2 regions of the Neobacillus sp. DFD-2R genome follow, and region 1 is predicted to be linked to the other one. Evidence: predicted binding sites of a transcription regulator. Region 1 holds the regulator's gene; the other holds the start of a gene.
The links. The regulator LexA, encoded in region 1, represses DNA repair genes until DNA is damaged. The targets are predictions, from matches to a motif close to CGAACATATGTTCG.
Positions count from the first base shown of each region.

Region 2: a site for LexA is predicted at 1,477-1,490, ahead of AC3ANV_RS22280 (YhjD family protein). Genes of this name have one in related genera too.

Region 1 covers NZ_CM173228.1:3,887,058-3,890,953, reverse strand. Annotated here, with positions in the region: gene glnA (type I glutamate--ammonia ligase) at 1-811, shown strand, start outside; gene lexA (transcriptional repressor LexA) at 1,567-2,190, opposite strand; gene yneA (cell division suppressor protein YneA) at 2,350-2,673, shown strand; gene AC3ANV_RS19410 (YneB family resolvase-like protein) at 2,693-3,340, shown strand; gene AC3ANV_RS19405 (DUF896 domain-containing protein) at 3,423-3,653, shown strand; gene tkt (transketolase) at 3,834-3,896, shown strand, end outside.
Region 2 covers NZ_CM173228.1:4,448,269-4,452,164, reverse strand. Annotated here, with positions in the region: gene AC3ANV_RS22290 (IDEAL domain-containing protein) at 60-296, opposite strand; gene AC3ANV_RS22285 (competence protein ComK) at 487-1,056, shown strand; gene AC3ANV_RS22280 (YhjD family protein) at 1,070-1,444, opposite strand; gene AC3ANV_RS22275 (LCP family protein) at 1,736-2,677, shown strand; gene lepB (signal peptidase I) at 2,828-3,382, shown strand; gene addB (helicase-exonuclease AddAB subunit AddB) at 3,552-3,896, shown strand, end outside.

The DNA of each region.
Region 1 (3,896 bases):
GCTAGAAGAAATGGGCTTTGAAATTGAGGCTTCTCACCATGAAGTAGCTCCCGGCCAACACGAAATCGACTTCAAATATGCAGATGCCTTAACAGCTTGTGACCAAATTCAAACATTCAAGCTTGTTGTAAAAACGATTGCCCGTAAGCATGGCTTACATGCAACCTTTATGCCAAAACCACTATTTGGTGTAAATGGATCCGGAATGCACTGTAACCTTTCTTTATTCAAAAATGGTAAAAATGCATTCTACGAGCCAACTAGCGATCTTGAGTTAAGCGATACAGCCCGTCAATTCATTGCTGGTATTCTAAAGCACGCTCCAAGCTTTACAGCGGTAACAAACCCAACTGTGAATTCTTATAAGCGTTTAGTCCCTGGCTATGAAGCGCCTTGCTACGTAGCATGGTCTGCAAGAAACCGTTCACCACTAATTCGTATTCCGGCATCACGCGGATTAAGCACACGTGTAGAAGTGCGTAGCGTTGACCCTTCAGCAAATCCGTACCTTGCAATGGCTGTGCTTTTAAAAGCTGGTTTAGACGGCATTAAAAACCAATTAACTCCACCGGCACCAGTTGACCGTAACATCTATGTGATGAGCAAGGATGAAAGATTAGAAGAAGGCATTATTGATCTTCCGGCTACACTCGCTCAAGCCTTAGATCAATTAAAATCTAATGAAGTAATCGTTTCGGGTCTTGGAGAGCACATCTTCGAACACTTCGTAGAAGCGAAAGAAATCGAGTGGGATATGTTCCGTACAGTCGTTCACCCTTGGGAACGCGAACAATATTTGAGCATGTATTAATAAAAAAAGTCTTGAGGCTCTATGCTTCAAGGCTTTTTTTGTATATGGGCAATCCGGATTTTTTTTTAATTAGTTAAAGATGATCCCCGCAAAATGAAGGATGAGGTCAATGATAGCGGGTGCCCTTATTTCTCCGACTTAGGTGAGAGTATCGCCAGTGTTTAGGAGGATACTTTCTGTTTTCCCTAATTACAACTTTATTCAATTTAAAAAAAATTATTGATAAAAAATTTTAAGGATAGAAAATCTCCAATAGAGCATCTGGGCCTTAAGAGGTCTATTAATTAAAATTGGAGGTAATTATGGATAATAACACTAAGAAAAAAATTGAAGATGAAGTGAAAAAAAGGTTGATGTTGAAATTGCCCAAGAATTTAGTGACGTTAGACAGCAATTAACGCATCTGCAAAGTACACTTAGTAGTTTACAGCAAGGACAGCAACAATCTAATCAGCAAATGGGGATGGGACAAATGGGCCAACAAAATCAATTACAATAATTTAATTCATTAGTTATTCTTACTTGATGTCATCGAGGGTTCAAGTTGTAAGGACTGAATCCTCGATATTGAACAATAACCTTCCCCAAACCGCTAACATTTATGCTTTTAATATGCCCCTATAATTTAAAAATGAATTATCAACGAAAAATTGTATTTTTATCCTCGATCCAAACAATAAGGGCCAAAGTCAGCGATCGTAAAAAATTGTCCAAAGAAAATGAGCCGGCACACTTTTGTGCCGGCTCGTTTTCTTTTAATGAATATGTCTATATACACCAATAACTTTGCCTAAAATAGAAACATTCCTCAAAATAATCGGTTCCATTGTAGAATTTTCCGGCTGCAAACGAATATAATCTTTTTCTTTAAAGAATCGCTTACAGGTGGCTTCATCTTCTTCCGTCATTGCAACAACAATATCACCGTTATTTGCCGTTGGCTGCTGTTTGACAATCACGTAATCTCCGTCAAGAATTCCTGCTTCTATCATACTTTCACCCATGATTTCCAGCATAAATACCTGCTCATCTGCAGGTGCCAGCCTTTCAGGAAGAGGAAAATATTCTTCAACGTTTTCAATTGCCGTTATAGGAAGACCGGCAGTAACTTTACCCACCACAGGAACATTTACAACATGGTTTCTTGGGATGTGTGCACTTTCATCGACTTCCAGTATTTCGATTGCTCTTGGTTTGGTAGGGTCGCGTCTAATAAGCCCCTTGCTTTCCAATCGTGCTAAATGTCCATGAACAGTTGAACTGGATGCCAGTCCAACAGCTTCGCCAATTTCACGTACAGAAGGAGGATATCCCTTACTCTTTACTTCTCCTTTTATAAAATCAAGAATATCCTGTTGCCGTTTTGATATTTTTGCCATGAAAAGTTACACCTCGCTCTGGTTAATGTTGTCTTAATTATAACATGTTCTCCAATTTTATACAAACATAAGTTCGAATTTTTATTGACATCAAACGGATGTTCGTATTATAATTAATTCAACAAAAGCGAACATATATTCCTTTACGAGGTGTTAATTATGAGAAAATTGTGGAACCAATACTCTTATGCTATTATACTTTTCGTTTTAAGCTGTTCAGTTGCAATGATGATATCCTGCCATTTTAAATCCGATGACCAAGATAAGTTTGTAAAGCTTACCGTTTCGGAAGGAGATTCGCTCTGGAAAATTTCTGATCAATTTTCCGGGCAGCATTCTCTATCAAACGAAGAATTCGTTAATTGGGTTAAAAGTCATAATAAAATAGAAGATGATCATATTTTTCCAGGTGAAGAAATAGTCATCCCAGTGCCAAAAAAAGCATCAACTGCTACGGAGTTTGCCAGTGCCGCTGGGGAATAGAAAGTGAGATTGATTTTTTATGAAGGCAATTATATACTGCCGGGTCAGTACAACGAAAGAAACTCAGGAAACTTCTTTAAATCGTCAAGAGGAAGAACTGACCCAGCTGGCAAAACAATATCAATTCGAAGTCACTTCGATTATAAAGGAGCAAGCTAGCGGGTATGATCTCGAACGGGATGGAATACTTCAATTATTAGAGGAAATAAAAAATCGGCACATACAAACTGTTTTAATTCAGGATGAAACCAGGCTCGGAAGAGGAAATGCAAAGATTGCTCTTTTGCACGTCATATTAAAAGAGGGAATAAAGCTTTATAGTATTTCACATAATGGTGAATTGCAGTTATCTGAATCTGATTCAATGGTTTTACAAATTGTAGGTATGGTCGAAGAATATCAGCGCAAACTCCATAATATAAAAATTAAGCGCGGAATGAAACGGGCGGTTAATCAAGGATATAAGCCTGAGAAAAATTTAAAAAATCTTGGTGAGAGTTCCGGTCGAGAAAAAATTGAAGTCCCAATTGAAGAGATTGTCCGTTTAAGAAAAAATAAGTTGACCTTTTCTGAAATTGCAGCTATTTTAAGAGGTTTTGGCTATAGCATATCGAAAGCAACTGTACATAGAAGATACCAGGATTATATTGATTCACAAGAAGTGTAGGCCTTTTACCTTGTCAGAAGGCCTTTTATTTAGTAAAATCAGATGTCATGAACTGATATTTTACCGAAGGGAAGATCCTTGAATGCTCTCAAAAGAAAAAATGGCTCGTATCAATGAGCTGGCAAAAAAAGCAAAAGCATCTGGATTATCAGAATCTGAGGCGAAAGAACAAACAAAATTAAGAAGTGAGTATTTAACAACATTCCGTTCTGCTATGCTGGATACATTAACACATACAAAGATTATTGACCCTGAAGGAAATGATGTAACACCGGAAAAAATAAAAGCAAGGAAAAAAAATACTCTTCATTAATTGCAAAGGAATACAATTTTTGTATTCCTTTTTTACATAAAGAGGTCGTTTCTATGTAAAAATATAAAACAAACTGAATTTTGTTACATATTTTAGTCCAATTTCTTGAATAAAAATCCAGAGCACTATAATATTAAGGATGTACTTATTATCCTAGTGAAACAAGAAAGGATGTAACTAATGTTTAATACTGTTGATGATTTATGCGTAACCTCCATTAGAACGCTTTCCATTGATGCAATC
Region 2 (3,896 bases), 560 kb from region 1:
ATAAATAATCTTAAAAAACAAAAGAACCGTCAAATTTGACGGTTCAATAAAAGATTTCTTTAAGTTCCAAAGCGTTTATTTATTTCCGTAAGCTTTCTTGATAACAATAAAAATGTTTTTTTGTCACGATGATCAATGGCAAAATCAATTTTTTGTAACAATTTTTCCTTTTCAACTGTTAGTTGAATTTCCGATAAGAGCATTTCGATGTATAAATCCTGGATGAAGTTTTCTTTCCTCTGATTACGTTTCATTGCACCAATTTTCATTAATTCCGTGTAGGATTTTTCATTCATGAAAATCACCTCTGATGCTTTTTCTTATTATATGGATTTTTTCGGATAATATCAATTAATTTTTACAATTTTCTGAAAAAAAATTTACCGTTTATTTGTGAATAAATTAGCAACAATTCCAAAAAAGTAAAGATAAGGAAATTTATAAATGATATGATTAACAAAAGTAAACGAATAGGAGTTGAAAAGGGTGAAGGAAAAACAGATTGAAGAGTATGAGGTAAATTCATGTACAATGTTTTTAGAACCAGTAGAATATGGAAGTAAAATTTATACACGAATTATTGAGGTAGATGATGAATTTTTAGCCCCATTTAAACCGCTCGATATCATTAAGAACAGCTGTAATTATTTTGGCTGCGATTACGAAAGCAGAAAAAGAGGAACACGAATGTTAACTGATATTAAACGTAAAATTCCGATTGTTATTGAACCGACAAATAGCCTCTACTTTTTTCCAACCACATCACCGAGCCGCCAAGAATGTATTTGGATTGCACATGATCATGTTGAGAATTATCGGCGCTCTGACCGTCATCAAACATTGATCAAATTTCAAAATAAAAAATCTTACTATTTTCCCGTTTCATACTGTACGATTGAGGGGCAAATGGGGAGAACCTCTTCTTTTAAAACCAAGCTAATGCAAAGAATTGAAAAAAATGAGAGGAAATTATTTTATTTACAGAATAGACCAAAGTTAATGAATGCATCAGAATATTCAAGAGTATATGGTAGAAAAAACTTTTTAAAAGAATAATAAAACATTTTCTTTAATTATTTTTACGGGACGGGTGTTTTTTTAGAAAATAAGATACCATTAATTCTTGAACCTTATTTCGAATCCGTGGATTAAAATAATTGTGGTTTTCTTCATAACCTTTATAGATAAACATATACATCGTAAAGGCATCGTCCCGTTTAATTTCAGTAACTTGAAGTTTATTCTTTTTCATATACTGTTTTACCTCAGCTAATTCCTTCTGTATATCCTTCATAGTCTCCTCAATCAATTCTGAATAAGGCTTTTTTAATTTAAAGGGACTGCTTTCGACTACAGATAAATCCCGGTTTAAAACGATTAAAACCATTGGCAAATAGATGGCCTTTTCCATAATATTTCGCTCTTCCTCTGGAATTCTTGTCATCCCCATCACTGTTTCCTTTCATATTATACACACGAACGTTTGTTCCTCTAATCATACAAAAAAATTGCCGAAAAGGCAATAACTCTTTAAAATTTAACCTACAGATAATAATCAAATAACAAAAAAACGCATGCTTATTATAGCTTGCGTTTTTTGTTTAATGTATATGAGAAAGTTTTTGATAGAAGGATATTTCGTTGGGGAAAATGAATTATAAAGGAAACAATGCAATGAAAAATTTAATCATATTAGATGTAAAAATAAAAAATTACCTGGTGGGGTGATACAAGAATGAGATCTGAAAAACATCATATAAAGAAAAAAAGAAGATGGGTATCAGTGTTACTTGTTTTCCTCGTACTTATTGGCGGTACTGCAGGTTATGCATATTATCAATATAAACAAGGAATTGCCCAATCATTAAAGAAGGTTAATAAAACAAATAAAGAAAATAAGGTAAATTACACATTTGAAGGTAAAAAGGATCAGTATGGTGACACGAATATCCTCTTGCTCGGAAGTGATGCCAGGGGAAATGAAAATTCAAGGGCAGATACGATTATGATTGCTCACTATAATGAAACAAGAGGAACATATAAATTAACCTCTATAATGAGGGATAGCTATGTCAATATACCGGGACATGGAAAGCATAAAATCAACTCTGCTTTTGCATATGGGGGACCTGAACTATTAAGACAAACGATTAAAGAAAACTTTGATATTGACCTTCAATATTATGTTATTGCGGACTTTCAGGGGTTTGTACAATTAATTGATGAAGCATTTCCAAATGGTGTAGAAATTAATGTAGAAAAAAAAATGTCTGAATATATTGGTGTTACATTGGAACCGGGGCTGCAAAGGTTAGACGGGGAGCATTTACTTGGTTATGTCCGTTTTCGCCATGATGCAATTGGCGATTTTGGCCGTGTAAAGCGGCAGCAGGAAGCATTAAAAGCGGTTGGGAACCAGCTTAAAAGCTTTGAAACAATCCCGAAACTTCCGAAATTAATTGGCGTTATTACACCGTTTATAAATACGAACATGGATACAACAGATATGTTATTTATGGCTAAGGATTTCTTCTCCAAAAATAAAGGAAATGTAGAGACATTAAGGATCCCAGTTGACAACAGTTTTACGGAACCACGAATTAAAGGGGAAGGAGCCGTATTGGAAATCAATCTTGAAAAGAATAAGGAAGCTCTTCAGCAATTTATTAGTAAATAATGTTTTCACCTATCGTAAGTATTTAATGAAGAATTAAGGATGTTTTTGTATTTGGGTAAAAGAATTGACGTTAGATTGAATAGAAGCATGGAAAATGACGATAATGAGAAAATAGATAGGAGATAAAGGCGGAAACATGGAGGAGATTCTATGAAGATTGAATGGAAAAGAGAAGGCATAGAATGGGTTAAGGCATTTGCAATTGGAATTATTATTTTTTCGTTTATTCGAACATTTTTCTTTTCTAATTATGTGGTTGAAGGCGAATCGATGATGCCGACTCTGCAAGACGGCAACAAGCTTGTTGTTAATAAGCTGGGCTATCAGGTCGGAGAATTAAAACGATTTGATGTCATTGTCTTTCACGCAAACGAAAAAGAGGATTTCGTCAAACGGATTATTGGACTGCCGGGGGATAAAATTGAATATCGGGATGATCATTTGTATATCAACGGACATAAATATGTGGAGCCTTTTTTAGATGTCTATAAGAAGAAAACACCTGGCGTCAAGTTAACTGGAGACTTTAATTTAAAGGAAATTACAGGCGAAAATAAGGTTCCAGAAGGAAAACTATTTGTACTGGGGGATAACCGATTAGGCAGCTGGGATAGCCGGCATTTTGGCTTTATCTCTACCAACCAAGTCGTAGGGAAAGTCGATTTACGATATTGGCCATTGAATGAAGTGAATGTCCATTTTTAAAAAAATTTACTAGTAAAGAGCACGCTTCAGGTGCTCTTTTTTTGCACCGTAGAAATTACCATTTTTGGAGTAAATCTGTTTTGCTTAATCCAAACGTTTGTGCCCTTTTTATGGTAGAATGAGAGATAAAGAATCTACCAACGGAGCAAAAGAAAAAGGGGGGGCATACATGTCATTAAGAATGGTAACTGGCCGGTCCGGCAGTGGAAAAACGTCGATGTGTTTGAATGAAATACGGAACCGTCTCTTAGAAAATCCTGAGGGGAAACCGATTATTTATATTGTTCCGGAACAGATGACGTTTTTATCTGAATATCGGTTATCAACTGATTCTGAGCTTGGCGGAATGATACGGGCACAAGTTTATAGTTTTTCCCGTTTGGCATGGAGAATTCTTCAAGAAACAGGCGGGATTAGCCGAAAACATTTAAGCAGTGTCGGGTTGAGTATGTTAATTCGCAAAATCATTGATGAGCAAAAAGAAAATTTACATTTATTTCAACGTTCAGCAGAT